4 regions of the Lysobacter antibioticus genome follow, and region 4 is predicted to be linked to each of the others. Evidence: riboswitches for the same ligand, from Rfam matches in the RefSeq annotation. Region 4 holds a riboswitch; each other region holds the start of a gene.
What was found. A riboswitch is a leader RNA that binds a small molecule or an ion and turns the genes downstream of it on or off. The one in region 4 is predicted to bind cobalamin.
Positions count from the first base shown of each region.

Region 1: it holds a riboswitch for cobalamin, as region 4 does, so the genes downstream of both, GLA29479_RS10600 (CoA-acylating methylmalonate-semialdehyde dehydrogenase) here and metE (5-methyltetrahydropteroyltriglutamate--homocysteine S-methyltransferase) in region 4, are expected to answer to the same signal.
Region 2: it holds a riboswitch for cobalamin, as region 4 does, so the genes downstream of both, btuB (TonB-dependent vitamin B12 receptor) here and metE (5-methyltetrahydropteroyltriglutamate--homocysteine S-methyltransferase) in region 4, are expected to answer to the same signal.
Region 3: it holds a riboswitch for cobalamin, as region 4 does, so the genes downstream of both, btuB (TonB-dependent vitamin B12 receptor) here and metE (5-methyltetrahydropteroyltriglutamate--homocysteine S-methyltransferase) in region 4, are expected to answer to the same signal.

Region 1 covers NZ_CP013141.1:2,609,872-2,617,533, forward strand. The annotation lists gene GLA29479_RS10590 (Vps62-related protein) at 1-73, shown strand, start outside; gene GLA29479_RS24470 (hypothetical protein) at 306-536, shown strand; gene GLA29479_RS10595 (hypothetical protein) at 1,045-1,293, opposite strand; cobalamin riboswitch at 1,805-2,025, shown strand; gene GLA29479_RS10600 (CoA-acylating methylmalonate-semialdehyde dehydrogenase) at 2,165-3,679, shown strand; gene GLA29479_RS10605 (acyl-CoA dehydrogenase family protein) at 3,691-4,869, shown strand; gene GLA29479_RS10610 (enoyl-CoA hydratase) at 4,866-5,675, shown strand; gene GLA29479_RS10615 (enoyl-CoA hydratase/isomerase family protein) at 5,672-6,844, shown strand; gene mmsB (3-hydroxyisobutyrate dehydrogenase) at 6,841-7,662, shown strand, end outside.
Region 2 covers NZ_CP013141.1:2,170,211-2,177,872, forward strand. The annotation lists gene btuB (TonB-dependent vitamin B12 receptor) at 1-1,302, opposite strand, end outside; cobalamin riboswitch at 1,457-1,700, opposite strand; gene GLA29479_RS08750 (TonB-dependent receptor plug domain-containing protein) at 2,217-4,592, shown strand; gene GLA29479_RS08755 (amidohydrolase family protein) at 5,261-7,288, shown strand.
Region 3 covers NZ_CP013141.1:2,487,460-2,495,121, forward strand. The annotation lists gene GLA29479_RS10105 (GAF domain-containing protein) at 1-388, shown strand, start outside; gene GLA29479_RS10110 (TfoX/Sxy family protein) at 385-801, shown strand; cobalamin riboswitch at 883-1,129, shown strand; gene btuB (TonB-dependent vitamin B12 receptor) at 1,251-3,122, shown strand; gene GLA29479_RS10120 (hypothetical protein) at 3,248-4,213, opposite strand; gene GLA29479_RS24450 (hypothetical protein) at 4,215-7,346, opposite strand; gene GLA29479_RS10130 (hypothetical protein) at 7,611-7,662, opposite strand, start outside.
Region 4 covers NZ_CP013141.1:5,256,635-5,264,296, forward strand. The annotation lists gene GLA29479_RS21185 (TonB-dependent receptor) at 1-1,216, opposite strand, end outside; gene GLA29479_RS21190 (COG3904 family protein) at 1,361-2,380, opposite strand; gene GLA29479_RS25465 (hypothetical protein) at 2,614-2,784, opposite strand; cobalamin riboswitch at 2,805-3,011, shown strand; gene metE (5-methyltetrahydropteroyltriglutamate--homocysteine S-methyltransferase) at 3,217-5,499, shown strand; gene GLA29479_RS25470 (hypothetical protein) at 5,590-5,736, opposite strand; gene GLA29479_RS21200 (hypothetical protein) at 5,800-6,711, opposite strand; gene GLA29479_RS21205 (HEAT repeat domain-containing protein) at 6,729-7,592, opposite strand.

The sequences.
Region 1 (7,662 bases), 2.6 Mb from region 4:
GCTGCAGCCCAACGACGAGACACCGGGCTTCCCGTTCTATGGGCCTTATCCGCCGTTCGTGTTTCCGCCCTGAGCGTGGTGATGGCAGGAGCGACATGATCTGCAGGCTGAAGCAATGCAGTGCCGCGCCCTCCATGTAGGAGCGGCGCGAGCCGCGACTGCGTCGCTTCGGTTTCGCAGCGCATCGCTCAAGCAAGATCCAGATCCAGATCCAGATCCAGATCAAACGCTAAGAGCTTCCGCCACTAAAGCGGCGGGTTACTTTCTTTTGTCATAAGCAACAAAAGAAAGCTAACCAAAGAAAAATGCTTTCTTTTGAATCACAAGCCCGCACGAGCGATGCCAACGCAGGGCTTTTTCATACGGGACATCCCTGTCCCGATGAAAAACGGCGCGCATCCCTGCGCGCCGCCCTCCGGGTCTTCTATGACCGTCGCGAGGTCGAGACGACGCACAGCGACGGCGACGACAATGGCAAAGGCAAAGGCAAAGGCAACGGAAGTTTTTCGTTGCCTTTGCCTTTGCCTTTGCCGTGAAAGCTTGGCGCAGTACCGAACTTGCGAGAACACCAGGAGACCCGGAGGGCGCCGCACAGGACGTGCGGCGTTTTCCGATAAGACAAGGATGTCTTATCGGAAAATCCCGGCGCGCGCATCGAACTCGCAGGGGAGCTTCGTCAAGGAAAGCCCTTTTCTTTGGTTATCTTTGACCGAAGGGAATCCAGACGGACTTTTGGGCTTAGCAAAAGAAAGTAACCCGGCCGCGTCAGCGGACGGAAGCTCTGTTCTTGCTGTTTTAGGTGCAATTGCTTCACCGTCTTTCGGCCACAGACGCCGCAGCGGAATAAAACACGGTCGCGGCTTGCAACCGAAGAAAATCCCTGTGGCCGCCGCCCCTACTCTCGCGAAACCACACCGCTTCGATAGACGACACCGACGTTGCGATGACTGCGCATCCCGCGGTCGCGGCTCGCGCCGCTCCTACCCTGAGGGCACCCGGCGCGATGACGCGGGCACCAACCAACCCGTGCCACCGACAGCCCCCTCAACGACGTATCTCGAACCCCGGATTCTCATTGAGCGACCCGTCCGCCTCCAGCACCGCGTAGCGCTCGCCATCGGGATGAAACACCACCGGAATCGGCTCCAGGAACAGCGGCCGCCGAACGAAACGCAGTTCCCAACGAAAGTGCTCCAAGGTCGTCAACGCGTCCAGTTGCTCGCGGGTCAGCCCTGCGCGCAAGGCCACGGCGCTGGCCTGCTCGGTTCCGTTGCGTCGTTCGCGTGTGGTCATCGGGTACCGCTCCTTCGAGAATGCCGCGTTGCGCTCTCGCCATGATCTTGCAACGGCATGCGAATGTCACCCGAGCGGCCACGGCCCGCGGGATTCTTCAGTGCCGACGCTCGACGACGAACCGATCCACCGCCGCCGATGCTCCCCATCGCGGCGGCACGCCCATGCCGATCCGTATGCCCCTATCCGCAGCCGTCCCCGCCGCACCAGCCATTTCGCCTGCATCGTTTCCAGGAATACACGCCGCCCATCACAATATCGAGCGATGCCCGGCATTTCGCCCGAACCCCGCACAGGCAAACGCGGTCGACATCGCGAGCGCTCCCGCAACCGACATGCGGCGCATTCCTCGCCATGCATTCCATTCGCCGCGGTGCGGTGCCGCGCCGAGTCGTCACACATGCGCGCAGCAACAAGATGAATGCGGCGTCCGAAGCCATCCGACCACGCCGTCGTGCGAACGAGCGCGCAGCTTTGCGCAATGCAGCTTGTTCGCTTTCGATCCGACGCCTACACTCCGCCGGCCACAGGTGTCCTGCCGCCGTACCGGCGAGCAGGGTGAAACGGGAAGCCGGTGCGAGTCGACAGACTCCATTCCGGCGCTGCCCCCGCAACGGTAGGCGAGAACACCCGACTCAATACCACTGCGATTTCGCGGGAAGGTGTCGGGGTGATGCGGATCGCTCCGCATCGCTCGCAAGCCCGGAGACCGGCCAGTGGCGGGCATCGCATGCGATGCCGTCCTCGGGTGTTGCGGTGGGCAACCGGACGGGCTGGCTCGACGCGGATGTCCGTTGCGTGGAACCGACTTGTCTTGCTCCGCAATCCCCGTCACGCGGGTGAGCGACACGGAGCCGAAACAATGAACGATATGAATCGCGTCGCGACCGAAGTCGCGACGGTCAAGCTGCTGATCGACGGTACCTTCGTCGAATCCCGATCCGAACAATGGCGCGATGTCGTCAACCCCGCTACGCAGACAGTGCTGGCGCGGGTGCCGTTCGCCACCGCCGACGAAGTCGACGCCGCGGTGCGTTCGGCGCAACAGGCCTTCAAGAGCTGGCGCAAGACCCCGATCGGCGCGCGCGCGCGCATCTTCCTCAAATACCAGCAACTGATCCGCGAGCACATGGGCGAGCTCGCCGCGATCCTCACCGCCGAACAAGGCAAGACCCTGGCCGATGCCGAAGGCGACGTCTTCCGCGGCCTGGAAGTGGTCGAGCACGCCGCGGCGATCGGCAACCTGCAACTCGGCGAGTTAGCCAACAACGTCGCCGGCGGCGTCGACACCTACACCCTGCTGCAGCCGCTCGGCGTGTGCGCCGGCATCACCCCGTTCAACTTCCCGGCGATGATTCCCCTGTGGATGTTCCCGATGGCCATCGCCACCGGCAACACCTTCGTGCTCAAGCCGTCGGAACAAGATCCGCTGGTGACGATGCGCCTGGTCGAACTGGCGCTGCAAGCCGGAGTGCCCAAGGGCGTGCTCAACGTCGTGCACGGCGGCGAAGACGTGGTCAATGCGATCTGCGACCACCCGGACATCAAGGCCGTGTCCTTCGTCGGTTCGACCAAGGTCGGCACCCATGTCTACCACCGCGCTTCGCTGGCGGGCAAGCGCGTGCAGTGCATGATGGGCGCGAAGAACCATGCGGTGGTGCTGCCCGACGCCAACAAGGAGCAAACCCTCAACGCCCTCGCCGGCGCCGCATTCGGCGCCGCCGGGCAACGCTGCATGGCCGCCTCCACCGCGGTGCTGGTCGGCGAAGCGCAAGCCTGGATTCCGGAACTGGTCGCCAAGGCGCGCACGCTCAAGGTCAATGCCGGCACCGAGCCCGGCACCGACGTCGGCCCGGTGATTTCCTGCGCCGCGCGCGAACGCGTCGAAAGCCTGATCGCCGCCGGCGTCGAGCAAGGCGCAAGGCTCGAACTCGACGGCCGCAAGCCCTCCGTGCCGGGCTTCGAGCGCGGCAACTTCGTCGGCCCGACGATCTTCTCCGGAGTCGAGCCCGGCATGCGCATCTACGACGAGGAAATCTTCGGCCCGGTGCTGATCGTGCTCGCCGCCGACACCCTGGAGGCCGCGATCGAACTGATCAACGCCAACCCCAACGGCAACGGCACCGCGCTGTTCACCCAGTCCGGCGCCGCCGCACGCCGCTTCCAGGAAGACATCGACGTCGGCCAGGTCGGCATCAACGTGCCGATCCCGGTGCCGGTGCCGTTGTTCTCGTTCACCGGCTCGCGCGCGTCCAAGCTCGGCGACCTCGGCCCTTACGGCAAGCAAGTGGTGATGTTCTACACCCAGACCAAGACGGTCACCGCGCGTTGGTTCGACGACGACACGCTCGGCCACGGCGTCAACACCACGATCAGTCTAAAGTGATGGCCGCCGTCATGAACCTGCAGGCGGTCAATCCACCGCCATCGCAGCTCGGCGAAGACCAGCTCGCCTTCCGCGAGGCCGCGCGCGATTTCGCCCTGGCCGAACTGGCGCCGCATGCGGCGCACTGGGACGCGCAAGGCATCTTCCCGCGCGAGGCCATCGGCAAAGCCGGCGAACTCGGTTTCTGCGGCTTGTACGTGGACGACGCCGCCGGCGGCTCGGGTCTGACCCGGCTCGATGCGGTGGTCGTGTTCGAGGAGCTGGCCGCGCTCGATCCGTCCACGGCGGCGTTCATCAGCATCCACAACATGGCGACCTGGATGTTGACCGCGCACGCCTCGCCGGCCGTACGCGACCTCTGGGGGCCTCGGCTCGCTTCCGGCGAATGCCTGGCCTCGTACTGCCTGACCGAACCCGGCGCCGGTTCCGATGCCGCCTCCCTGCGCACCCGCGCCGAACGCGATGGCGATCATTACCTGATCAACGGCGCCAAGGCCTTCATTTCAGGGGCCGGCGCCACCGACATGCTGGTGGTGATGGCGCGCACCGGCGGCGACGGCGCACGCGGCATCAGCGCCTTCGCGGTGCCCGCCGACAGCGCCGGCATCGCCTATGGGCGCAAGGAAGAAAAGCTCGGCTGGAACAGCCAGCCCACGCGCGCGGTGGTGTTCGACAACGTGCGCGTGCCGGCGGCGCACCTGCTCGCCGGCGAAGGCGATGGCTTCAAGATCGCCATGAAGGGCCTGGACGGCGGCCGCCTCAACATCGCTGCCTGCTCGCTCGGAGCGGCCCAGGGCGCACTCGACGCCGCACGTCGTTACCTGGGCGAACGGCGCCAGTTCGGCAAACCGCTCGCCGAGTTCCAGGCGTTGCAGTTCAAGCTCGCCGACATGGCCACGCAACTGGTCGCGGCGCGGCAGATGGTGCACACCGCGGCGCGCAAGCTCGATGCCGGCAGCGCCGACGCCATCGTCTGGTGCGCGATGGCCAAGCGCTTCGCCACCGATGCCGGCTTCGCGATCTGCAACGAGGCCCTGCAGATCCACGGCGGCTACGGCTACATGCGCGAATACCCGATCGAGCGCCTGCTGCGCGACTGCCGCGTGCACCAGATCCTGGAAGGCACCAACGAAATCATGCGCGTGATCATCGCGCGCCATCTGTTGAACACCGAAGAGGAATTGCGATGAGTCGCGCCGACAAGCAGCACACCGGAAAGGTCTATGACGGACTGAAGCTGGACATCGACGGCCACACCGCCGTCGTCACCCTGAGCAACCCGCCCGCCAACACCTGGACCCGCGACAGCCTGGCCGCCTTGCGCGAGTTGGTGCGCGACCTCGACGCCGACCGCGAGGTCTACGCCCTGGTCGTCACCGGCGAAGGCGAGAAATTCTTCTCCGCCGGCGCCGACCTCAAGCAATTTGCCGAGGGCGACAAGGCGCTCGCACGCGAGGCCGCGCGTCGTTTCGGCGAAGCCTTCGAGACCCTCAGTGCGTTCCGCGGCGTGTCGATCGCCGCGATCAACGGCTATGCCATGGGCGGCGGACTGGAATGCGCGCTGGCCTGCGATCTGCGCATCGTCGAGGAACAGGCCCAGCTCGCCCTGCCCGAAGCCACCGTCGGCCTGCTGCCCTGCGCCGGCGGCACCCAGCACCTGCCGCGCCTGGTCGGCGAGGGCTGGGCCAAGCGGATGATGCTGCTCGGCGAACGCGTCGATGCCGCGACCGCCCTGCGCATCGGCCTGGTCGAGGAAGTGGTCGGCAAGGGCGAGGCCAAGGCGCGCGCACTGCAGTGGGCCAAGCAGGCCGAGAAGCAGAGCCCCACCAGCGTCGCCGCCTGCAAGGCTTTGATCCAGGCCACCCGCAGCCAGAGCCACGACACCGCCCTGGTGCGCGAGCGCGAGGCCTTCGTCGATCTGTTCGACAGCGCCGACCAGACCGAGGGCGTGCTCGCCTTCCTGGAAAAGCGCGCCCCGCAATGGAAGAACGCATGAACGCCGTGCTCGAGAACGAAGCCGTCGTCGCCCCGGTCCTGTTCGAGGAACGCGGCACCGCCAACGGGCGTCGCATCGGCTTCGCCACCTTGAACGCGGCAGCTACCTTGAACGGCCTGTCGCTGAGCATGGCCGGGCTGCTCGACGCGCAGCTGCTGGCCTGGGCCCAGGACGAAGCCGTCGCCGTCGTCGTGCTGCAAGGCGCGGGCGAGAAAGCCTTCTGCGCCGGCGGCGACCTGCACGGGCTGTATCGCGGCATGCTGGAGCATCGCGCCAGCGGCAGCCGCGACATTCGCGACAACGTCCACGCACGCGAGTTCTTCGAGACCGAGTACCGGCTCGACCACCGCATCCACACCTACCCCAAGCCGCTGTTGTGCTGGGGCCATGGCATCGTCATGGGCGGCGGCATCGGCCTGATGGCCGGCGCCAGCCACCGCGTGGTCAGCGAGCGCTCGAAGCTGGCGTTTCCGGAAATCACCGTCGGCCTGTACCCGGACGTCGGCGGCAGTTGGTTGTTGAACCGGGTGCCGCAACGCGCGGGCTTGTTCCTGGCCTTGACCGGCGCCGCGCTCAACGCCGGCGACGCGATCCATGCCGGTCTCGCCGATCACTACCTGGCGGAAGCGCAACGCGAAACGTTGTACGCCGCTCTCGCCGCGGTGAACTGGACCGACGACGGCGACGATGCGCGCCGGCTCAGCGCTGTACTGAAAGGTTGCGCCGAACCCGCCCCACCCGGCCCCTTGCAACAACACGCCGCGGCGATCGCCGCGGCCTGCGCGCACGACGATCTGTCCGCGGTAGTCGAAGCCATCGCCGCGCTCGACAGCGACGACGCCTGGCTGCAGAACGCGCGCAAGACCCTCGCCGCCGGGTCGCCCGGCTCGGCCCGGCTCGGTTACGAGTTGCAGCGCCGCGCCGCCGGGTTATCGCTCGCCGACACTTTCCGCCTCGAATACACCGCGTCTTTGCATTGCGCCGCGCACGGCGATTTCGCCGAGGGCATACGCGCTCTGTTGATCGACAAGGACCGCACGCCGCGTTGGAACCCCGCCCGCCTGGCCGAGGCCACGCCGGCCTGGGCCGAAACCTTCTTCAGCGCCCCCTGGCCGACGCAGGCGCACCCGCTCGCCGACCTGGGCGCCACCACGGAGACCGCCGCATGAGCCGCATCGCTTTCATCGGCCTGGGCAACATGGGCGGGCCGATGGCCGCCAACCTGCTCAAGGCCGGCCACAGCCTGCGCGTGTTCGATCTCGCGCCGGCCCTCGTCGCCGGCGCGGTCGTGGCCGGCGCCCATGCCGCCATCGACGCGGCCGATGCCGTGGTCGATGCCGAGGTGGTGATCTCGATGCTGCCGGCCAGCCGCCACGTCGAAGGCCTCTACCTCGGCGATGCCGGCCTGCTCGCGCAGATGCCGGCGGGCGCGTTGGTGATCGATTGCAGCACCATCGCCCCGGCCTCGGCGCAGAAAGTCGCCGCGGCCGCGACGGCGCGCGGCCTGCAGATGATCGATGCGCCGGTGTCCGGCGGCACCGCCGGCGCCGCCGCCGGCACTCTGACCTTCATCGTCGGCGGCGAAGCCTCGGCGCTGGAACGCGCACGCCCGCTGTTGCAGGCCATGGGCAAGAACATCTTCCACGTCGGCGCCAGCGGCGCCGGTCAGGTCGCCAAGCTGTGCAATAACATGGCGCTCGGCGTGATCATGGCCGCGACCGGCGAAGCCCTGGCGCTCGGCAGTGCGCACGGGCTCGACCCGAAAGTGCTGTCGCAGATGATGGCGGTCAGCACCAGCCGCAGTTGGGCCACAGAAGTCTGCAATCCGTGGCCGGGGGTGCTGGAAAATGCGCCGGCCTCGCGCGGCTACAGCGGCGGCTTCGGCAACGACCTGATGCTCAAGGACCTCGGCCTGGCCGCGGAAGCGGCGATGAGCACCGGCGCCTCGATCCCGCTCGGCGAACTCGCGCGCAATCTGTACGCGATG
Region 2 (7,662 bases), 2.7 Mb from region 4:
TTCGACGCTGCGCGAAGTTTCCGGCGACAAGCCGGCATTGCCGTAGCCCGGGTAGTACAGCTCGTTGAAGGTCGGCGCCTTGAACGCGGTGCCGTAGCTCGCGGTCAAACGCAGCGCCTCGCTGAGGTTCCAGCCCCACAGCAGGCTGCCGGTGGTCTCGCCGCCGAACTGGCTGTCGTCGTCGCGGCGCAGGCTGGCCTGCAGCGCATGCGCGCCGAAACTCTGCTGCCACTGGCCGAAAGCGCCGCGCAGGATACGGGCGTCGCGGGCATAACGGGTGTTGCTGTCGATGCGGTCGCGCTGCCAGTCGAACCCGAGCGTGAGCAAACCGCTGCCGATGCCGAGGTCGCCCTGCACCGAGCCGAGCTGGCGTCGGGTCTCGAAGGTGCTGGAGTACTTGCCGTTCTTGTAGGTGTCGCTGAGATCTTCGCTGCGGCCGGCGCTGGCGCTGAGGCTGACGCGGTCGCTGGGGCGATAGCGCAGCTTGGCGCCGGCGACCTGCTGCACACCGTCGGCCTCGTTGTTCTGACTGCCGTCGTATTCGTTATGGTTTTCGGTGCGAAACAAGCGCGCTTCGGCGTCCCATTGCTCGTTGAAGCGGTAGCCGCCCTGCAGGGTCAGCGAATCATTGCGATAGCCATCGCGGTCGGGCGAATAGGTGAAGCAACCGGCACCGCCCGGCGAGGGCTTGCCGCGGCAGGCGTTGATGCCGTCGGTGTCTTCGTGGGCCGCGTTGATCGAATACCAGCCGCGCTCGCCCTTGCCGGCGACGCCGGCGGTGGCGCGATGGGTGGCGTAGCTGCCGATCGAGGCGCTGAAGCTCGGCACGAACGCGCCCTGCGGACGGCGGGTGAAGATCTGGATGACGCCGCCGATGGCTTCGGAGCCGTACAGGCTGGAGAACGGGCCGCGCACGATTTCGACGCGTTCGATCTGCTCGACCGGAATGTCCTGCAGCGATGCGCCGCCGCTGGTCGCCGAACCGATCTTGACCCCGTCGATCAGCACCAGCACATGGTCGGACTCGCTGCCGCGCAGGAACAGCGACGTCGCCTTGCCCGGGCCGCCGTTGTTGGCCAGCGACGCACCAGGGGTGCCGCGCAACAACTCCGGCAGCGACGACGGCTGCAGGCGTTCGATCTGCGCGCGGTCGATCACGGTCACCGCAGCGAGCGTGGCGTCCTGAGTCTGGGCGGTGCGGCTCGCGGTGACCACGACCTGGTCGAGATCGACCGCCGGCGCCGCGACTGCGGAGGCGGCGAATGCGGAACCGGCGAATACGAAAGCGCAGCGCGCGGGGATGCGCGCAAGGCGCGGAACAGCGGAAAAACGGAACGTCACGGTCGGCTCTCCATGGCCGCGCCTCACCCGCGCGGTCTAGATCAGGTCGTGACAGGGGGATGGCGGAACGGAGAGACGGCGCGCGCGCCGATGCCCCGAGACACGGCCCTCCGCCTGTCGGTTCGCGCTCCGGGCCGGTCTCCGGGCTTGCGAGCGGAGGCGGTCCGAGATCGGACCGGGTCTCCCGTACCGCGCCTTCCCGTGTCGGAACACAGTGGCGTCGTGCGGTGCGTGTACTCGCTTACCGTTGCGGGGGCAGCTCCGGATTGACCGACCTGGCGAATGCCAGAAGCGGGGACCGGATTCCCGTTTCAATCGCCGATTGTGTGTCGGCGATCACCTTGAGCGCGCGCATCTTAGCAGTCGAGCGAGGTCGGGACGCCAGGGTACGGAGGAGGAAAATGCGCGTGACTCGCCGATCAGGGCCCATCCGCGGCCTTTGCTTTCCTGGACGGACCTCGCGGCCTCCCCTAGCGCTGAAATCGTCATCCCCGCGCAGGCCGGGGTGAATGGATGCGCTTGCGAGCCACCGGCTCGCGCATCCGTGAACGCCAGGGTGCTGCGCGCCCTGGCCGGGCGATAGAGACCTCAGGCGTTCTCGCACGAAAATCCGGTGGATCCCCGCCTTCGCGGGGACGACGACTTGAGGAGGAAATCAGGGCTGGCAGAGATGAGGGCCTAACGGGATGAGGGCCAGAAAGCCCCCACCAGGCCAGGCGCAGCGGCCGGCCATCCGCCGCCGGATTCCGCAAAGAGTGTGCTTCTACCACTTTTTGACTACTTGCGTTAGGCAATATTTGGCCGCTTCATTGACCGGTTGTTACGTTCGTGTTAAATCCGAATGACATCGCTGTCATCCCCATCAAGGAGTCGTCATGCACGTCCGCCGCACCTTCGCCGGTTCACGTCACCCTCTGGCCCTCGGCCTCCTGGTAGCGCTCGCCGCGCCGGTCCACGCGCAAGACGCGCCGCAAAGCGACCCCAAGACCCTGGACCAGGTCATCGTCACCGGCACCCGCGTCAGCGACCGCACCGTCGCCGAGTCCACCGCGCCGATCGACATCATCACCCCCGAAACCCTGGAGGCCACCGGCACCGTCGAGCTGGCCACCGCCCTGTCGCGCGCCCTGCCCTCGCTGAATTTCCCGCGCCCCGCCATCACCGACGGCACCGACGCAGTGCGCCCGGCTCAGCTGCGCGGCCTCGCCCCCGACCAGGTGCTGGTGCTGGTCAACGGCAAGCGCCGCCACACCACCGCCCTGATCAACCTCAACGGCAGCCAGGGCCGCGGCTCCTCGCCGGTCGACCTCAACGCCATTCCGATCGCCGCGATCGAACGCGTCGAAGTGCTGCGCGACGGCGCCTCGGCGCAGTACGGCTCCGACGCGATCGCCGGCGTCATCAACGTCGTACTCAAGGGCAGCGGCACGGGCGGCAGCATCGCCGCGCGCTACGGCCAGTACAGCGCCGGCGACGGCAAGCAGTACCAGCTCTCCGGCGACACCGGCATCAAACTCGGCGAGAACGGCTGGCTGCACCTGGCCGCGCAGGGCGGGCACCAGGACCAGACCAACCGCGCGCGCCCGTTCCAGGGCCGCGTCGAGCAGCGCTACGGCGATCCCGAGATCGACCAGGGCGCGTTCTCCTATAACGGCGAATACAACCCGACCGACTACCTGAGCTTCTATTCGTTCGGCAGCTACAGCGAACGCGACGTGCTGTCGAACGGTTATTTCCGCTTCGCCGGCGACCCGCGCAACATCCCGTCGATTTATCCGAACGGCTTCCTGCCGCAGATCCACAACGTCAGCAAGGACCGCGCCGCGGTGTTCGGCCTGCGCAGCGAGACCGCCGGCGGCACCCAGATCGACCTGAGCTACAACTACGGCCACAACGGCCTGACTTTCGACATCGAAAACACCCTTAACCGCAGCCTCGGCCCGACCTCGCCGACCCAGTTCTACGCCGGCGCGCTGGAAGTCACCCAGCACGTGCTCAACCTCGACTTCACCAAGTCGGTCGACTTCGGCTGGCAGTACCCGGTGACCTTCGCCTGGGGCGCGGAATGGCGCGGCGAGGAGTTCTCCGAACGCGCCGGCGAGCCGCTGTCCTACGCCAACGGCGGCGTGGCCGCCCCGAACGGCCAGATCATCCCGGGTGCGCAGGTGTTCTCCGGCTTCCGCGCCAGCGATGCCGGCGACTTCGACCGCCACAGCTACTCGGTCTACATCGACGCCGAAGCCGACCTGACCGACAAGTTCTCGCTCGGCGCCGCCGCGCGCTACGAGACCTACAGCGATTTCGGCGAAACCACCTCGGGCAAGCTGTCCGGCCGCTACGCCTTCACCGACAAGGTCGCCCTGCGCGCCACCGCCTCGACCGGCTTCCGCGCGCCGTCGCTGCAGCAGCAGTTCTTCCAGTCGATCGCCACCAACTTCATCAGCGGCATCCCGTATGAAATCGGCACCTTCCGCGTCGACAACCCGGCCGCCATCGCCCTGGGCTCGGAAGCGCTGAAGGCGGAAGAATCGACCAACTACAGCCTGGGCCTGGTGCTGCAGCCGGCCGACCAGCTCTACATCACCATCGACGCTTACAACATCCAGGTGAAGGACCGCATCCTGCTGTCGGAAAACCTGACCAGCGCCGCGGTGCGCAACTACCTCAACGCCAACGGCTATCCCGGCATCGGCGGCGGCCGCTACTTCACCAACGCCGTCGACACCGACACCAAGGGCGTGGACATCATCGCCACCTACGGTTGGGACGTCGGCTCGGGCAAGCTCAACCTGACCGCCGGTTACAACTACTCCAAGACCGAGATCGACAAGATCGCCCCGAACCCGCCACGCCTGGCCGCGATCGACCCGGCCGCGGTGCGTATCGGCCGCACCGAGATCGGCCGCATCACCAAGGGCGCGCCGCGCGACAAGTTCTTCCTCGCCGGCGACTGGAAGACCGGCAACTGGAACTTCACCGCCACCGCCACCCGTTACGGCGAGTTCACCGAGCTGCACGCGACCGATCCACGTCAGGACCAGACCTTCGGCGACGAGTGGACCCTGGACCTGGCCGCGACGTATCGCCTCAACAGCTGGGACTTCACCATCGGCGGCGACAACGTCCTCGACGCTTATCCGGACGAGTCCAAGCTGGTGCGCGGCACCCGCAACTACCTGCCCTACAACACCGCCTCGCCGTTCGGTTTCAACGGCGCCTTCGGCTACATCAAGGTCGGCTATAAGTGGTGAGAGCTGGCGACACGCACTTGCAGTGATTGAGTTGCTTGGCTTTGCGGCTTTGCCGGCCAAGAGAAGACCCGTAGGGCGGCCCGCATGGATGCGGGCCGTGCGCAAGCAGGCCATGGATGGCCTGTCTGGAGCATCCCTGCGTTGGCATCGATCGTGCGGGCTTGTGCCCTTGCAAGGAGAGCCCTTTTCTTTGGTTAGCTTTGACCGAAGGGAATCCAGACGGACTTTTGGGCTTAGCAAAAGAAAGTAACCCGCCCCCTTTAGGGGGGCGGAAGCTTTGCTATTCGTGTTGCTTCTCCACCCTGCGGCAAGAAGCGCCGCAACCGGAGACCGCGCGGTCGCGACTTGCGTCGCTCCTACCCTGCGATAGTTCATGGCTTCGATGAGCGACGCAGGCGCTGCGAGGTCTGCCCATCCCGTGGTCGCGGCTTATGACCGAAGGAAATCCAATAGGACGTCGCTCCTAGAGGGTTGGAGCTTTGCTCTTACTTGAAAAAAGGGAATGCGGCATGCACCACAACGGCCCGGACCATCCGGGCCGTCGTTTTTCGTCGACCACAGTACATTCCGCGGATCGGCGGATCGGCTATAAAGAGGGCCTTGCCGCTACGGGCGCCCGCCATCGGCCCAGCTCAGCGGCCCCGCCGCGAATGCCCGAGGTGCCCGCCATGCGTTCGACCGTTGCGCTGTTGCTGTCCCTGGCGATTTCGAACGTCATCGCCGCGCCCGCCAAGCGCGAACAGATCATGCTGCTGCAAGGCAAACCCGCCGGCCAGCAGATCGTGGAAACCGCGGGCGACGGCAGCACCCGGGTCGAGTACCAATACAGTGATCGCGGCCGCGGCGACCACCTCAAGACCGAGTGGACGCTCGACGCGGCCGGCATTCCGGTCGAATACCGCGGCAGCGGCCACAATTATCTGAAAGTCCCGGTCGAAGAGAGCTTCAGCGTGCGCGACGGCAAGGCGCACTGGAAGAACGACAGCGAGCAAGGCGAGCGGGCCCTGAGCGCACCGGCCTTTTTCCTGCCGCTCAACGCGACTCCGGAAATCCAGGGCGTGCTGGTGCGCGCGCTACTGAAGGCCCCCGAGCGCAAGCTCGCGCTGTTGCCCGCCGGCGAAGCGCGGCTCGACAGCGCCGGCACGCTCGAAGTGCCTACGGCCAAGGGGCCGGCGACCCTGTCGCTGTACCGCGTGTCCGGGCTCGACTACACGCCCGGCTCGGTCTGGCTCGATGCCGAAGGCAATACCGCGGCGCTGATCATGGCCTCGGGCTGGGTCTCAATCCTCTCCCCGGAATATAAGGATTCGCTCGCCAAACTGATCGAATTCCAGGAACACGCCGGCGCCGAATGGTCGCTGAAACTAGCGCGCGAACTGACCCACACACCGAAAGGCCCGTTGCTGATCCGCAACGCGCGCCTCTACGATCCGCGCGACCTGTCGGTGACGCCGAACACCAGCGTCCTGGTCGAAGGCGAGCGCATCGTCCGCGTCGCCGCCGACGCTGCATTGAAGGCCCCGGCCAACGCCGAGATCCTCGACGCCGGCGGTCGCTTCCTGATGCCCGGCCTGTGGGACGTGCACAAGCACTACGGCGATTCCGACGGCGCGATGGACATCGCCAACGGCGTCACCAGCAGCCGCGATGTCGCCAACAATACCGACGCCTTCCTCGACAAAGTCAAGCGCTTCGACGCCGGCACCGAGATCGGCCCGCGCGTGCTCGCCGCCGGCTTCATCGACGGCCCTGGGCCGTATGCCGGTCCGACCAAGATGTTGGTCGACACGCCCGAGGAAGCGATCAAGGCGGTCGATTGGTACGCCGACCACGGCTATATGCAGATCAAGAGCTATTCCTCGCTGAAACCCGAGCTGGTGCCGGTGATCGCCGACCGCGCCCACGCCCGCGGCCTGCGTTACAGCGGGCATGTACCGGCCTTCATGTCGGCGCGCCAGTTCATCGAGGCCGGCGCCGACGAGTTGCAGCACATCCTGTTCGTCGAGCTCAACTTCCTTTACCCGCGCGTCCAGGAAACCCGCACCATGGCGCGCCTGACCGAACCGGCGGCGCATGCCGCCGAGTTCCCGCCGGAACGCGCCGAGGTCCGCGATTTCATCGCCTTCCTCAAGCGCACCCACACCGTGCTCGACCCGACCATGGGCATCGCCGAAGACCTGTTCGCCGGCGACCCGCAGAGCAAGATCCCGCCCGGCTTGAAGACGGTCGCGCCGCGACTGCCGCCGCAAGCCCAGCGCAACTTGAGCTGGGGTTCGTTGAAGGTGCCCAAGGGCGAAGAACACGCCTATGCGCAATCCTTCCCGACCATGCTGCGCGTGCTCAAGGCCCTGCACGATGCCGGTGTGACGATCCTGCCCGGCACCGACGCCCTGGCCGGCTACATGCTGCACTCCGAGCTGATCCTGTACGCCCGCGCCGGCATCGCCAACGCCGAAGTACTGCGCCTGGCGACACTGACCCCGGCGCAAGTACTCGGCGTCGACAAGGACCGCGGCGTGATCGCCCCGGGCAAGCTCGCCGACCTGGTGCTGATCGACGGCGACCCGCTCCAGGACATGAACGACATCCGCAAGGTCGACGCCGTGTTCAAGGGCGGCAAGCGCTACGACCCAGCGCAAATCGAGCGCGCGCTCGGCATCATGCCGCGCAAGGAAGCTGCTGTGGCGACGAACTGAGCGACCTCGCCGCCACCTCTCAGCATGACAGCATTGCCGTTGCCGTTGCCGTTGCCGTTGCCGTTGCCGTTGCCGTTGCCGTTGCCGTAAAGATTCTGCTGTTGCTGTGCGTCGATTGGCACTCGCGAAGGCAATCGAAGACCCGGAGGGCGGCCCGCATGGATGCGGGCCGTTTTTCATCGGGACAGGGATGTCCCGTATGAAAAATCCCTGCGGAGGCACCGCTCGTGCGGGCTTGTGACTCAAAACAAAGCATTTTTCTTTGGTTACCTTTCTTTTGTTGCTTATGACAAAAGAAAGTAACCCGCCGCTTTAGTGGCGGAAGCTCTTATCGTTTGATCTTGATCTTGCTTGAGTAATTCGCCGCGAGAACG
Region 3 (7,662 bases), 2.8 Mb from region 4:
TATCGCCAACGCCGCCAACCTGTCGGCATTGGTCAGCCATGCCCTGCCGGAACTCAACTGGGTCGGCTTCTATTTCTACGACGGCGAAGAACTCGTGGTCGGCCCGTTCCAGGGCTTGCCGGCCTGCGTGCGCATTCCGCTCGATAAGGGCGTGTGCGGTGCGGCCGCCTCGACCCGCCAGACCCAACGCGTCGCCGACGTGCACGCCTTCCCCGGCCACATCGCCTGCGATGCCGCCTCGCGTTCGGAAGTGGTGGTGCCGCTGGTCCACGGCGACGCCCTGATCGGCGTGTTCGACCTCGACAGCCCGGTCCCGGACCGCTTCGATGCCGACGACCAGGCCGGCCTGGAAGCGCTGGCGCGCGTGTACGTGGAGGCGCTGGCATGACCGCGCCGAAGATGCGCAACATCGGCCCCAAGAGCGCGGCCTGGCTGCGCCAGGTCGGCCTGCGCACGCACGAGGACATCTCCGCGATCGGCACGGTCGAGGCCTTCATGCGCGTCAAGCGCGCCGGCTTCAAGCCGACCCTCAACCTGCTCTACGCGATCGAAGGCGCGCTGCTGGACTGCCATTGGCAGGAAATCAGCGACGAACGCCGGCAGCAACTGATCCAGGCCGCCGAAGCCGCGACCGCCCTGCTACCGCCGCCGCGCAACAAGCCGGCCGCCGCGCCGGTGCACACCACCGTGCACGCCGAAGAACGCCACGATGCGTTCGAGGGCGGCGGCCTGGACGGCAACGGCCTGGACGAGGACGACGACCGCCCCGGCGGCCGCGACGAGGACGACGGGCGCGACTGAGCCCGTCGACGCCGCTGCGCCCCCTCCGGCCGGCCCCCTCCGCCCACCCACGGCTTTGGCCCCGGGCGCCGGCTTCGCGTAGACTGCGCACCGCTTCAAGGTGACCCGGCGGCTTTCTCCATCGCCGGGTTGAAACGGGAAGCCGGTGACGCGCCCTCTCTTGCGGGAGGATCGGCGCCAGTCCGGCACTGCCCCCGCAACGGTAAGCAAGACAGATCGCGGCAACCGCCACTGTGCTCGACACGGGAAGGCGCCGCGATCGGCAGCCCGACCCCGCGTCGGCGCTGCGCTTGCGAGTCCGGAGACCGGCCTTGAAGCGCCACAGGTTGCGATGCGGAGGGCGTCGCGGCGGCTGCTATCCGGCTGTCTGCACGGCCCGCTGCCTCCTCGCAACCGTCTTCCGCCGTCGTCGTCGCGCGCCTCCGGGTGCGCGCGCTGGAGCTGTCCCCATGTCCGTCCGCAACACGCACGCCACGCGCGCACTGAACTTGTCCTTCGCCATCGCCTGCGCGCTGGCGCTGCCCGCCGCCGCCATCGCCGCTCCGGCCGGCGACGCCACCGACCTCGACGAGGTGGTGGTCACCGCCAACCGCACCGCGGTCAGCGTCAACGACACGCTGACCCCGGTCGACGTGCTGGACCGCGAGACCATCCAGCGCAGCCAGGCGCGCGACCTCAACGACCTGCTGCGCGGCCGCGCCGGCATCACCATTTCCAACCAGGGCGGCGCCGGCAAGCTCACCACCCTGTTCCTGCGCGGCAGCGAGTCCGACCACGTGCTGGTGCTGGTCGACGGCATCCGCGTCGGCTCGCCGACCTCGGGTCTGGCCGCGCTGCAGGACCTGCCGCTGGCACTGATCGACCGCATCGAGATCGTGCGCGGCCCGCGTTCGAGCCTGTACGGCGCCGACGCCATCGGCGGCGTGATCCAGGTGTTCACCCGCCGCGAGAAGCAGGGCTTCGCGCCGCGCGTGCACGTCGGCGGCGGCAGCAACGACAGCCTCGAATTCGGCACCGGCTTCGGCGGTCGCAGCGAGCGCGGCTGGTTCGGCGCCGACTACAGCTTCCGCAAGACCGAGGGCATCAACGCCTGCCGCGGCGCCGGCTTCCCGGTGTTCGCCGGCTGCTTCACCGACGAGCCCGACCGCGACGGTTACGAAAACCACGCCCTGTCGCTGCGCGGCGGCCTCGAGTTCAACGAGCAGTGGAGCATCGAAGGCCAGGCGCTGCGCGCGGAAGGCGAGAACGATTACGACGGCAGCTTCGTCAACCGCTCCGAGACCGTGCAACAGGTGATCGGCGGCAAGCTGCAATGGCGCCCGTCGGAAACCATCCACCTGCAGTTGCTGGCCGGCCGCAACGTCGACAGCTCGGATAATTTCCTCGGCGAAGTGCCGATGGGGTTCTTCAAGACCGATCGCGACAGCGCGACCTTGCAGGGCGACTTCACCCTGGCCGAAGGCCACGTGCTGAGCGCGGGCTTCGATTGGTTGCGCGACCGCGTCGACAGCGACACCGTGTACGACGAAAGCGAGCGCGACAACAAGGCCGGCTTCGTCCAGTACCAGGGCCGCTTCGGCGCGCAGTCGTTCGAGGCCAGCCTGCGCCGCGACGACAACGAACAGTTCGGCGGCCACACCACCGGCGGCGCGGCCTGGGGCCTGAACTTCGCCGAGCGCTGGCGCGTCACCGTCGGCTACGGCACCGCGTTCAAGGCGCCGACCTTCAACGAGCTGTACTACCCGTTCTTCGGCAACGCGACCCTGCGCCCGGAAGAGTCCAAGACCTGGGAGCTCGGCCTGGCCTATCGCGGCGAGCGTTTCAACGCCCGCATCGACGGCTTCGACACCCGCGCCGACGACCTGATCACCTACGACTCGTCGATCAACCTGCCCAACAACATCGACCGTGCGCGCATGCGCGGCGCCGAGATCGGCATCGACACCACGTTCGCGCAATGGACTCTGGCGGCGAGCGCCAGCGTCCTCGACACCGAGAACCGCGTCGGCTTCTATCAGGGCAACGACCTGCCGCGCCGCGCCAAGCACAGCGCGCGCATCGATCTGGACCGCAGCTTCGGCAAGTTCCGCTTCGGTGCGACCGCGGTCGGTTCGGGTTCGCGCTACGACGACGTCGCCAACAGCACCCGTCTCGGCGGCTACGGCACCCTCGACCTGCGCGCCGAGTACGCGATCACGCCGGCCCTGAGCCTGCAGGCGCGCGTGGCCAACGTGTTCGACCGCGAGTACGAAACCTCTTCGTACTTCAACCAGCCCGGCCGCGAATGGTTCCTGACTCTGCGCTACGCACCGGTCAACTGATCGCATTCGTCGACCGACCACACCGGTCGACCGACTAGCGCATCGTTGATGCATAAACAGAAAGCCCGGCATTGCCGGGCTTTCTGTTTTTGGCGCAGAAACACGCACGCCCCACGAACGCAGGCTCAGGTCGGCCGCAGCCCGCATTGCACCCAGCTGCGGCCGGCGATGTCGGCGACCACGCCGATCATGCCGTGGCGCCAGCGCCCGTCGTCCGGCCCCGAGGCCAGCGCTTCGTAAAGCTGCGCCGGCACGCCGTCGGCGAGGCTGCGCAGCTTGGCCGACGCCTCGGCATCGTGGTGGAACAGGCTCTTGGCCACGACGAAACAACTCAGCGCCCGCGGCTGGCCGTCCGCCGACAAGGCAAGGCTGATCCCGACATGACGCGGCAGGGCGCCGCCTTCCAACAGCGCCTCGAGCATGTCCATCAACGGCTGCGCATCGCCGAGCACCGCGCGCGCCATCGCCGCGAGCGCCGGCCGATCCAGCTCGTGACCCAGTGCATAGAACTCGGTGCTGCCGTCGGGATTCACACCGCTCAGTCGCCAGGTCAACAGGTTCGAACGCAGCAGGAAATAGCGATCCCGCCAGACCGTCGGCAGCCGCCCTGCATACAGATCGACATAGAGCTTGGTCGCGCGCTCTTCGCCATGACGCCCCGAGGCCCATGCACCGAACACCAGCGGGTCGTCGCGTTGCAGTTCCAGCCACGGGGTCAGGTCGCCCTGCCAATCCAAAGCCTGCGCGGCCAGCATCAGCCGCTCGCGATCGGCCAGCTCCGGCGCGGCGACCTCGGCGGTCCAGCGCACCGCCGCTTCGCGCGAACTCCAGGAGAATTCGACCGGCATGCCGGTGTTGGTCAGGCGGCTGAAACTGCCGGCCACTTCCGGCCAGACCGAACGCCCAAGCGGCGCGAGCACGTCGCCGAGCAGGTCCGCGGCGGCGGCGGCCTGCGCCGGCAGCACCGTCCCGAGTCGCCGCAAGGTGGCGGCGACGGGGCCGGCGATGTCGGCGCCGAGGCTTTGTTGCATCGGCGCAAGCCAGGCCGCTTCGGGATCGCGGCGCATGTCGATGACGGTATCGCTGCGCATGTCACTGCACCGCCACCAGCTCTTCGGTCTCGGCGACCCAGGCGCGCTGGTCGAACTGTCCCTGCATGCCGACGAAGGTGAAGCGCCGGCGGTAGTTGCGCAGGTCCTTGTTCTTCAGGGCGATGCGCAACTTGACCGGATCGGTCTGGCTGCCGGCCATCTCGATGCGCTCGTTGCGCTTGTAGGCGCCGTCCTCGTACTTCACGTCGATGTAGACGCGCTTGACCATGGCCGGGTCGAACACCGGGATGAACTCGAGCTGCAACGCATCCTCGAAGCTGTCGTGGACGATCAACTGCGGCACGTCGAGCTCGACCGGCGGCGTCGCCGGATCCGGATTGGCCACGCCCTTGCGCCGCTGCACCAGCTGATAGGTCACGCCGCGGTTGGCCGGGCCGGGCTTGGCGCCGCGCAGGCGCCAGGTCTTGGGACCGGACTCCTTGGTCAGCTTCAAGGTGGTCTTCGGCTCGGGCTGCGAGTAGCCGTGCGCCTGCAGCTTGACGTCGATCGAGTCGACCACGTCCCAGTCGATGTCGCCCGGGATCGCTTCGATGTGGCGGAACTCGACGTGCTCGTAGGGGTTCACGAACATCGTGCGGTCCTCGGTCGAGGCGGCCGGAATCGTGTACGAGGTGCGGTCGGCGGCCCAGTCGGACTGCGGGTCGAAGTGATACTGATACGAGGCGTCGTAGTCGATGTCGCGGGTGGCGTTCATGAACACCTCGAAGCGCTTGACCCCGGTTTCGCCCGGCCCGAACACGAAGTCGGCATGCTTGTGATCGCGCGGCTTGCTCTTGTCGCCGTAATCCAGCGCCACCTGCGCCGACAACAAATTGATCGGCTCGAACGCGATCGGCATGCTGGCTTCGACCGCGAACTGGCGGAAGAACGGATCGTCTAGGTCGATTTCCTTGAAGTACTTCGACTTGTCGCTGAGGTCCCCGAGCATCAGGCCGAAGAAGCCCTGCGGCGCATAAGTACGGCGCGTGGCCTCGGCGCGGTTGTAGCGCAGGGTCAGTTTCTTGCGCTCTTCCTGGCGCACGAACTTGAGCTTGAGCGACAGGCTCATCGCGGTCGGCGGCGTCGGCAGCGTCGGTGTCGGCTGCGGCTGCGGCTGCGGCTGCGGCTGCGGCTGTGGTTGCGGTTGCGGTTGCGGCTGGGGTTGCGGCTGCGGCTGGGGTTGTGGCGTGATCGAAGCCGGGCGGGCCAGACGTCCCCGCCAGCGGCTCGGCGTGGTCCCCGCGACGTTGCCGATCACATGCACCACCCGGTTGTCGGGATCGCCGCCCATCGGCGTATGCGAGCCGGGACGGCTGCTCGCCGGTACATCGCCGTGCGCATTGGCCGGGGTGATGGTGAAGTTGCCGCCGGCGCGGCGTACCACCGCCGCAGCGACATCGAGGCGGCGCTGCGACAGCGCTTTGTTGCGCGCCGCGCGCTGAGTCTCGTTCGCGCTGCTGACGTGCTCGTGGCTGGCGTAAGCCTCCAGGCGCACGTTGCGCGGCGGCGGCAGGCGGCGAATCCAGGCTTCCAGGCGCGCGCCACCCTGCTCCGGCCCGCTCCAGTCGCCGTCGCCTTCCATGCGCATGGTCCCCGAGGCATTCCAGTAACGGTCGTCGGCGAAGCGATTGGGTACGGGTCCGGGTCTGGGTTCCACCTGGTTATCGACATAAGCCCGGTACTCCGGCGAAGGCGGCGTCACCTGCCAACCTGTCGGCGACGGTCGGTCGAATTGGAAGAACAGGGCGAAGGTCTGCTCCTGCGTCGCCGCCGGCCATTCGACTTCGATGAGTTTGTTCGAGTCGGGATTGACGGTGACGGTGATGCGCCCCTGCGCATCCGGCGTCACCACTTGGCTCTCGACCTTCACCACCGCGCCGGCACCGGTCACGGTGATGGTCTCGGCCAGGCCGCTCGCGGCCGGCGTGTGGGTGACCGACTGCCCCGCCGGCAACGGCGTGGGTTCCTGCAATTCGACCGCGAGCGCCGCACGCTGGATCTGCGGCGTGGGCGGCGTGGTGCCGCCGGTGGTGCCGCCGGTTCCGGTGGTCGTACCGCCCGCGCCTCCGCCGCTGGTGCCGTTGAAGCCGCCACCGGGCGAGGTTCCTCCGGTGCCACCGGGCGTGCCGCCGGTGCCACCGCCCGTACCGGGCGTACCGCCGGTGCCACCGCCCGTACCAGGCGTGCCGCCGGTGCCGCCGCCCGTACCGGGCGTACCGCCGGTGCCGCCGCCCGTGCCGGGCGTGCCGCCGGTGCCGCCTCCCGTACCGGGTGTACCGCCGGTGCCGGCACGTGCCGCATCGGTCGCCAGTTGCCCTGGCGTCAGAGTCGGCTCGAACCACTTGCTCAGCAGATCGTCCTTGAAGAAATCCAGCGCCCATTTCTCCTGGTCGCGGCGATCTTCGGCATCGGTGAAAGCTTCGACCTGGATGTCGATGACGCCGTTCTGCACCAGCGACTCGAAGGCCGCGTCGATGCCGGCCTTGAACCAGGCGTACTGGCCTTCGAGGCTGGCGCTGAAGTGATTGAAGATGCGCTCGAAATCGGCGGTGATGGTGACCCGCAAGGCCGGTCGCATCGCCAGGTATTTGAGATCGTAGATCACCCCGATCGGGGTCATGCCGTCGCTAAGCGCCTGCTCCAGTATCGTCGCGCCCTCGGCCGACAGGCTGAGGCTGAAGGCGGCGCGGTTGGCCGCGTCCATCGACGGCACCGATGCGCCGAGGATGTGCTCGACCGCGTTGAAGGTGCCCGGGGCCGCGGGTTGCGCCGAGGTGCCGCCGCTGCCCTGCACGTTCAAGGCGATGCACTGCACCGAGCCTTCCTCGAAGGTCGCGGTGGTCAGGCGCACCGGCGGCGACACGCCGGGCTCGGAATTGAGCCGGCCCATGATCTTCGATTCCATCTGCGGCGACAGCTGCAAGGTGGTCACGAACATCACGAAACCGCCGCCCTTGTCGGCCGCGGTGGCGTCGGCGACGCGGTACTTGAGGAAACTGAATTCCTTGCGCTTGTCGGCCGCGCGCACGGCCAACTGCGGCGGACCGGGCAAGACCCAGAACTGGTTCTTGTCGGCGTGGTCGCGAAACACGGTGATGCCGTCGACGGTGATCGGCTTTTCTAGGCTGAGCATGACGAACTCCAGAATTCGAGAGTTCCTCGCGGCGGCATGCGCGCGGCGGAACGATCCTTGTACGTGGGGACCGCACCACCGCGGGCGGAAACCCGAGGCGGTGCGGCGACCTGGCGCGTTCGCTGCGCGCCGCAGCCCGGGACCGCGGAGCCATCGCCGAGCTCATGCGCGCCGCCGCTAAGCGGACACGCGCAAAGATCGAACCTTACGACTCCATCCCACCGGACCCCCGCCTCCGCGGGGACGGACAGCCACCGGCGAACCTCAAGGCATCTTCAACACCAGGTCGGTCGCGTCGGTCGCGGTCCAGTTCGTG
Region 4 (7,662 bases):
TCGAAGGGCTCAACACCGGCGCGAGCAGGTCCACCGGCGTGGCGATACCGCCATAGCTGGCCTGGTCCTTGCGCTCGTAGCTGAACTCGCTGCCGAGCAACAGGCGATGGCGTTCGCCTTCGTGGACCAGATCGGCCTGCGCGAACCAGGCCTGCTGGTCGCGTTCGTTGCCGGCGTGGCGCCGGTTCGACAGCCAGCGGCCGTTGCGCTGGAAGGGGTTGCCGGTGATCAGGGTATTACGACGGTCCAGGCGGTAGTCGCTGCCGCGCACGGTCACACGCAGGTCGAGATCCTCGCTCAGCGCCTTGGCATAGGTCGCGTTGAGCACCTGCACGCGGGCGCGGCTGTAGTCCTGGTCGCGCGCCTCGGAGGAGCCGTAGTAGGTGTCGATCGGCACCTCGAGCGGGCGCCCGAACAGACTCGGGATGCCGAAGTCGGTCACCCGTTCGTCGCGCTGCGCGCTGGCCTGCAACAGCAATTGCCCGTCGCCGAGTTCGAAACGGTACGACGGCGCGATCAGCCAACGTTCGATGAAGCCCTGTTCGCGGAAGGTGTCGGAATCCTCGTAGGCACCGACCAGGCGGCCCGCGCCGACGCCGAGCGGGCCGGTCAGGTCGAACTCGCCGCGGCGTCCGCCTTCGCTGTCGGCATAGACCCGCAGCTTGCCCTGCGCCGCGTCGAGCGGCTGCTTGCTGACCCGGTTGATCAGGCCGCCCGAGGAGCCGCGGCCGAACAACATCGCCGACGGCCCCTTCAGCACTTCGATGCGCTCGGTGTTGGCGAGGTCGCGGTAATACATGGCGTCGTCGCGGACGCCGTCGAGGTATTGGTCCGACAGCGCGCTGAAACCGCGGATCGCGACCTGGTCGCGCTGACCGTCGCCGTTGTTGAGGCCCACGCCCGGCACCAAGGCCAGCATTTCGTTGAGCGAACGCCCGCCCTGCGCGTCGATCAGGGCGCGCGGCAACACGGTGATCGCCTGCGGAATCTCGACCAGCGCGGTGTCGGTCTTGGTCGCGCTGCGGCTGCGCTCGGCGCCGAACGTCGGGCCGACCTTGCCGAGGACCTGAATCTGGTCGAGCAGGTGGACGTCGGTATCGGCTGCGGCGCCGGCCATGGTATCGACCGCAGCATCGGTCGCGGCCGCCTGCAACGGGGCCAGGCAAAGCGGCAGCAAGGCCAGCGCGAGGCGCGCGGGTCGGAGAAACGAAGGCATGCGCGACAGCTCCTGCGTGACGGGGTCTGGCTTGAGACCCGCAGGGGCTCTGGCTGTGACAGGGCGCAGATTCTCGCCGCCGCTCGCGATTGCCGCAAGCCGTCGTGCGACGCCGCTGCGACAACCGCTTCGAACGAACGGCGGTTATTCCGCGCTCTTGTTGGAACGTTTCTTCGACGCGCCCGCCGTGGCCGGCGCGTCGGCATCGGCGCCCTCGTCGTCCAGCAGCGGCAGACGCCGCAGGTCGCGGGCGTACAGATCGGCCGGACTGTCGGAGGGGCAGGTCTCGTCCGGGAAGCCGAACTGCTCCTGCAAGGCCTTCGCGCATTCCGGCATGGAGGCGAAGTTCTTGCCGGTGGCCATGCACTGCGCGTCGAAATCGCGGCGGAAGGCTTCGCGGCGGCGGACGAAGTCCTCGCCGCACTTGCGGGTCAGGCGGATGCGGTCGAGATCGTCCTGGGCGGCGTTGGTGCCGTCGAGGCCGAACTGCTTGAGCTCGTCCACGGTCAACACCCGCAGGTCGCGGTTGGCGATGGTCATCATCAGGTCGGCGACGCCGGTGGCGACGCCGTTGCGTTCCAGATAATCGCGGACCTGCTGGTTGATCGCCTTCAGCTCGCGGCTGAGTTCGGCGCGCGAGGTCGCGGTCGAGCGGTCGCGCATCAGCCGGTGGATGCCGACCTTGCCCTCGATCGAGCGGGTGTCGCCGGCGGCCAGCACCAACACGCAGGCGCTGTGGCAGACCGAGTCCTCGCGCACCCAGATCGCCCAGCCCGACTCGGCGATCGAGTCGCCGGCGCGGATCGCTTCCTCGACGTGACCGCCGCTGGAGTCGATGTCGAGGATGCGGGTCTGGATCTCCATGCGCGTGGCCATGGCGGCAACGCGCTGCACCAGCGCGGTGAAACCAGCGCCGATCTTGCCCTGGTAATGCAGGCGCACCACGCCGCTGGCCTGGCACGGCGACAAGGCGTCGACCAGGCTGAAGAAGTCCAGCGCGGTCAGCGGTTTTCCGTCGCCGAAACGCGGGTAGTCGTATTCGCAGCTGATCTTGGCCACGCCGCCGTCGAGCTTGGCCGGCGGCCAGTAGGTGCCCTGCAGGATGTCGGTCTCGCTCGACGCGTCCGCGGCGGCGACCTTGGGCGACTCGTTCTGGCTGCCCATGGTGACCGGCTCGAGCCGGGCCGGCGGCGGCGCGGCGGAATCCCTCCCGCAAGCCGCCAGTCCGAGCAGGCACAAGGTCAGCGCAAACGTCCTTCTGAAAAGCATGTTCCACCCATCGGAGTCGGGATCGCGCGGGCCGTCCTGGACCCGCGCCGCGCATCGTCGCCACAGCACGAACGTTAGCCCCAGGGCCCACCAAGCTCAACGGCAGGAGGTCATGGCGTTCGCGCTCGTCAGCGTGCCGACATCATCGTCGGCGGCGCATGAACGGCAGCCGGGGAAGCCCCGGCCGCGGCGCCGTCGCCGGCTGCGGCCACAAATCGCAAACCGGGTCCACGCATCGCGATCGCGGCGATTGACTTCGCCGGTCGCGCTGCGTAGCTTGGCGGCGTGATGGTGAACATCGCTTCATGCAGATGAAGCGATGTGACAAATCGCCACCGGTTCGCACCGGCAGCGGTTAGAGGGAATCCGGTGCGGACGCCACGTCCAATTCCGGAGCTGCCCCGCAGCGGTATAGGGAACGAACTTCGTCAGGCACTGGGAGCGATCCCGGGAAGCGACGGACAGTAGGAGGCGCCTCGTGCTCCATGCCCCAAGCCCGAAGACCTGCCATGACCGGAAGGCTCGCCTTCCGTCCGACTCCGGCCCGCAAGGTGTCGGCGCTGCGTCCGGGCCCGTCCCGGCGCGGGCCGCGTCGTGCGCGCCGGTTCGCCCGCGGGGGCGAAGGTCGACACCAAGGGTTGCGGCGAAGCCGGGCGCGCGAGCGTCGGGCCGGCGCAGCCGTGGTCTCCTTCGTTGCCCTGCGCCATGCCCACGCATCGCAGGTAATCATCATGATCAGCGTCACCCATCTCGGCTTCCCGCGCATAGGCGCGCGGCGCGAGCTCAAGCTGGCCCTGGAATCGTTCTGGAAAGGCGACACGCCGGCCCAGGCGCTGCACGACACCGCCCACGGCCTGCGCGAACGCCATTGGCAACTGGCGCGCCAAGCCGGCGCCGACGTCGTGCCGTGCAACGATTTCTCCCTCTACGACCACGTCCTCGATACCGCCGTGTTGTTCGACGCGATCCCCGCGCCGTACCGCGAGGTCTACGACGAAAACCCGCTGACCGGGTACTTCGCCCTCGCCCGCGGCCTGCAGGACGGCCGTCGCGATCTGCACGCGCTCGAGATGACCAAGTGGTTCGACACCAACTACCACTATCTGGTGCCGCAGTTCGAGCGCGACCAGCGTTTCGTTCTGCGCGGCGACAAGCCGCTGGCCGAACTGGCCCAGGCGCGCGCGCTCGGCATCCAGGCGCGGCCGGTGCTGCTTGGCCCGGTGTCCTTCCTCAAGCTCGGCAAGCGCAGCGACGGCGGCGATCCGCGCGAGCTGCTCGATGCCCTGCTGCCGGCCTATGCCGAGTTGCTCGGCAAGCTCAAGGCCGCGGGCGCCGACTGGGTCCAGCTCGATGAGCCGGCCCTGGTGCTCGACCTCGACGACGACGATCGCGACGCCTATCGCCGCGCTTATGCGGCCCTGGCCGAAGCCGACGCGCCACAGCGCCTGCTGACCACGTATTTCGGTGGCCTCGGCGACAACGCCGCCCTCGCCGCGCGCCTGCCGGTGCAAGGTCTGCACGTCGACCTGGTGCGCGCGCCGCAGCAGTTGGAAAGCGTGCTGCCACTGTTGCCGGACGACCGCGTCCTCAGCCTCGGCGTGGTCGACGGCCGCAACATCTGGCGCGCCGATCTCGACGCCGCGCTGAGCCTGGCGCGTCGCGCCGGCGATCGCGCGCACTGGCTGGCGCCGTCGTGCTCGCTGTTGCACGTGCCAACCGACCTGGAGCTGGAGCGCAAGCTGCCCGCGCCGCTGCGTCACTGGATGGCCTACGCGCGGCAGAAGATCGAGGAACTGCGCCTGCTCGCCGACGCTCTCACCGGCAGCGCCGACGCCAACCGCGACCTCGCCACCGCCGCCAGCGCGCGCGCCGCGCGCCTGGCCTCGCCGTTGTTGCGCAATGCCGAGGTGCGCAAGCGCCTGGCCGCGGTCGAACCGGCGATGACCCGGCGCGCCTCGCCCTATCCGCAACGCGCGAAGGTGCAGGCGCAGCGCCTCGGCCTGCCGCTGTTCCCGACCACCACCATCGGCTCGTTCCCGCAGACCGCCGAAGTGCGGCGCGCGCGCGCCGAGCACAAGGCCGGCAAGATCGACGACGCCGCCTACCGGACCTTCCTGGAGAACGAGACCAAGCTGTGCCTGCGCGAGCAGGAAGCGCTGGGCATCGACGTGCTGGTGCACGGCGAGTTCGAGCGCAACGACATGGTCGAGTACTTCGGCGAGCAGCTCGACGGTTTCGCCTTCACCGCCCACGGCTGGGTGCAGAGCTACGGCTCGCGCTGTGTCAAGCCGCCGGTGCTGTTCGGCGACGTGGTCCGCCCGCAGGCGATGACCGTCGACTGGACCCGTTACGCGCAGGCGCAGACGCAACGGCCGGTCAAAGGCATGCTGACCGGACCGGTGACTATCCTGCAGTGGTCGTTCGTGCGCGACGATCAGCCGCGCGCCGACAGCTGCCGCCAGATCGCCCTGGCCTTGCGCCAGGAAGTGCTCGACCTGGAAGCGGCCGGTATCGCCATCGTCCAGATCGACGAACCGGCCCTGCGCGAAGGCCTGCCGCTGCGTCGCGCCGACTGGCCGGCCTACCTGAGCTGGGCCGGCGAAAGCTTCCGCCTCGCCGCCAGCGGCGTCGGCGATGCGACCCAGATCCACACCCACATGTGCTACGCCGAGTTCAACGACATCATCGAGGCGGTGGCCGCGCTCGACGCCGACGTGATCTCGATCGAGACCTCGCGCTCGCGCATGGAGTTGCTGGATGCGTTCGTGCGCTATCGCTATCCGAACGGCATCGGCCCGGGCGTCTACGACATCCATTCGCCGCGCGTGCCCAGCGAGACCGAAATGCGCGACTTGCTCGACAAGGCTCTGGATGTGTTGGAGCCGGCGCAGTTGTGGGTCAACCCGGACTGCGGCCTGAAGACCCGCGGTTGGCCGGAAGTGCGCTCGGCCCTGCGGGCGATGGTGCAGTCGGCGCGCGGCCTGCGCGAGCAGGTCGCCGCCGAAGTCGACTGAGCGCAGCAGTCGATTGAGCTGAGCACGAACCGTCGGCGGCGCGCGCGCCGCCGACGATGCCCCTTCCGGACTACGGAAGGGGCGCTTGCCTTACATCACGTCGTAGGCCAGCACGTTCCACTGCTCCGGCTGGCCGGAGCTTTCCACCGAGCGCACGATCGCGCCGACGTCGGCGCCGGACACGCTGAACGGTGCGACTTCGTAATCCAGATCCTGGATTTGCAGACTGCCTTCCATAGAGTTGCTCCTGATTCGCCGGCCCGATGACATCCCGCGGCGCGCCGGCGACGCCGCGCGGATTCATTGCAGCGTCTGCAGCACCTTGCTCGCATGATCGCGGACCATCGCGCAATCGTCGGCGTACAAGCGCTCGAGCGCGCCGCGATAAGCGTCCTGGTCGTCGCGCAGGCCGTCCAGGCACATCAGGCGCATGCGCGGCGGCAGCAGCGTCGAGTCGACTACATCGGCGAACAGCGGCGTGAGTTCGTCGCCGCCGACCAACACCGCCATTTCCGCCAGCATCGACAAGCGGCTGTGGATGCTCGCCGAGGTGTAACTGAGGATGCGCGCGCGCTCTTCCCCGAATTCCTGCTCGAACACGAAGTTGTACTGGCACTTGGCGATCTGGCTTTGGTTGTTGAACAGCACGTTCAACGAGATCGACAGCTCGTCCGGCGGCGCCTGCCGGTGCACGTCGCGGTGGGCGCGGTAGAGCATGATCTTGCCCTTGGGCAGGGTCGTGACCTCCGAATCCAGGATGCGCGCGCTGTCGCCGATGGCGCCGGTCAACTCGGCCGGGTCGATCTCGGCGATGTGGGTGCGGTAGCCCGAGCCGAAATAGCCGACGGTGAGGAAATGGAAGTTGTGGTCGTGGGCGGTGTCGTACGAGTACGCGCGCTCCTCGTTCTTGCGCAAGGCGCCGGTCTGCTTCAGCGGCGACCACACGTTGGCGCGGATCATCACGTGCTTGCGCCGCGCGATCACGTAGCACTGCGGGGCGACGAACGGCGGCGGCTCGCCGTCGAGGATCGAGCGCAGCGACCGCGCCATGGTGCGCGCGACCAGGGCCGGGTCGTTGGCGTAGGCGGCGAGCACCGGCGCGGCTTCGGCGATGCTGTCCGGGTCGAGCGTATCGACCCGGCTGAAGATGAAATCGAACAGCTCTTCTTCGCTGGCCACCGTGGTCGCGGCGGCATTCAAGGTGTAGGCCATGGCGTTGTCCTTAGCGGTCAGGCGGTCGGGGCCAGGGCGGCGAGCGAACGCGTCGCGGCCCTGCGGATGTCGTCGTGCTCGTCGTCGACGGCATCGCGTAGACGCTCCAGCGCGGCCTGCGGGTCGACCTTGCCGAGCAGTTGAATGGCCGACCAGCGCACGAAATGGCGCGGGTGCCGGCTCAGTTCGAGCAAGGCCTGCGGTGCCTGCTCCGCGTCGATGGTGGCCAGGGTCTGGCCGATGCAGACCAGTTCGGAATCGCTCAGGCGCGCCGAAATGCAGCTGTCGGCGCGCAGCGTCTCGGGGTCGAAGCGCCATTGCAGATCGACCGCGCTTTGCGAGAGCAACAACACCACGATGGTCGGTTGCCGCACGTCGACCTTGAACGCGGCGTCGTCCACGCCCAGCGCCGCGGCCTCGCCGTCGGCCAGCTCGATGCGGCGGTTGAGCTGCACGCTCTGCTCGCGCTCGAAGTAAGCGTTGCGGAAGCTCTCGCCGGTGGCGTAGGTGCTCAGCTCGATGGCGCCGGCGGCGACGCCGATGCAGGCGTACTGCGAGAGGGTGAAGATGCCGCTGGACGAGCTGAAATAGCGCGACAGGTGCAGCGACCAGCCTTCGCCCGACATCAGGAACACGCCGTGCCGGCTCCACAGGCCGCCGCGGTTCCAGTTTTCCCACAGCAGCGCCTGTTCGCCGTCGCCGAGCAGGTCCGACAGCTCCTGACGCAAGCGCGCGGCGATCGCGCCCGATTGCAGCAGGGTCTGCAAGTCCGCCTGCATATCGACGATGCCGGCGATGCCGCGCTCGCCGACGCGCCGGTCGACGGCGTCCTTGAAGCGCGCGAATCTGGAATCGGCTAAAGAGCGCGATTGTGCATCCATGCATCCTTCCTTGAGTTTTGGGTTCGAACCAGCGAAACCTTCCGCGTCCTGCGGCCGCCGTCGCCCATCC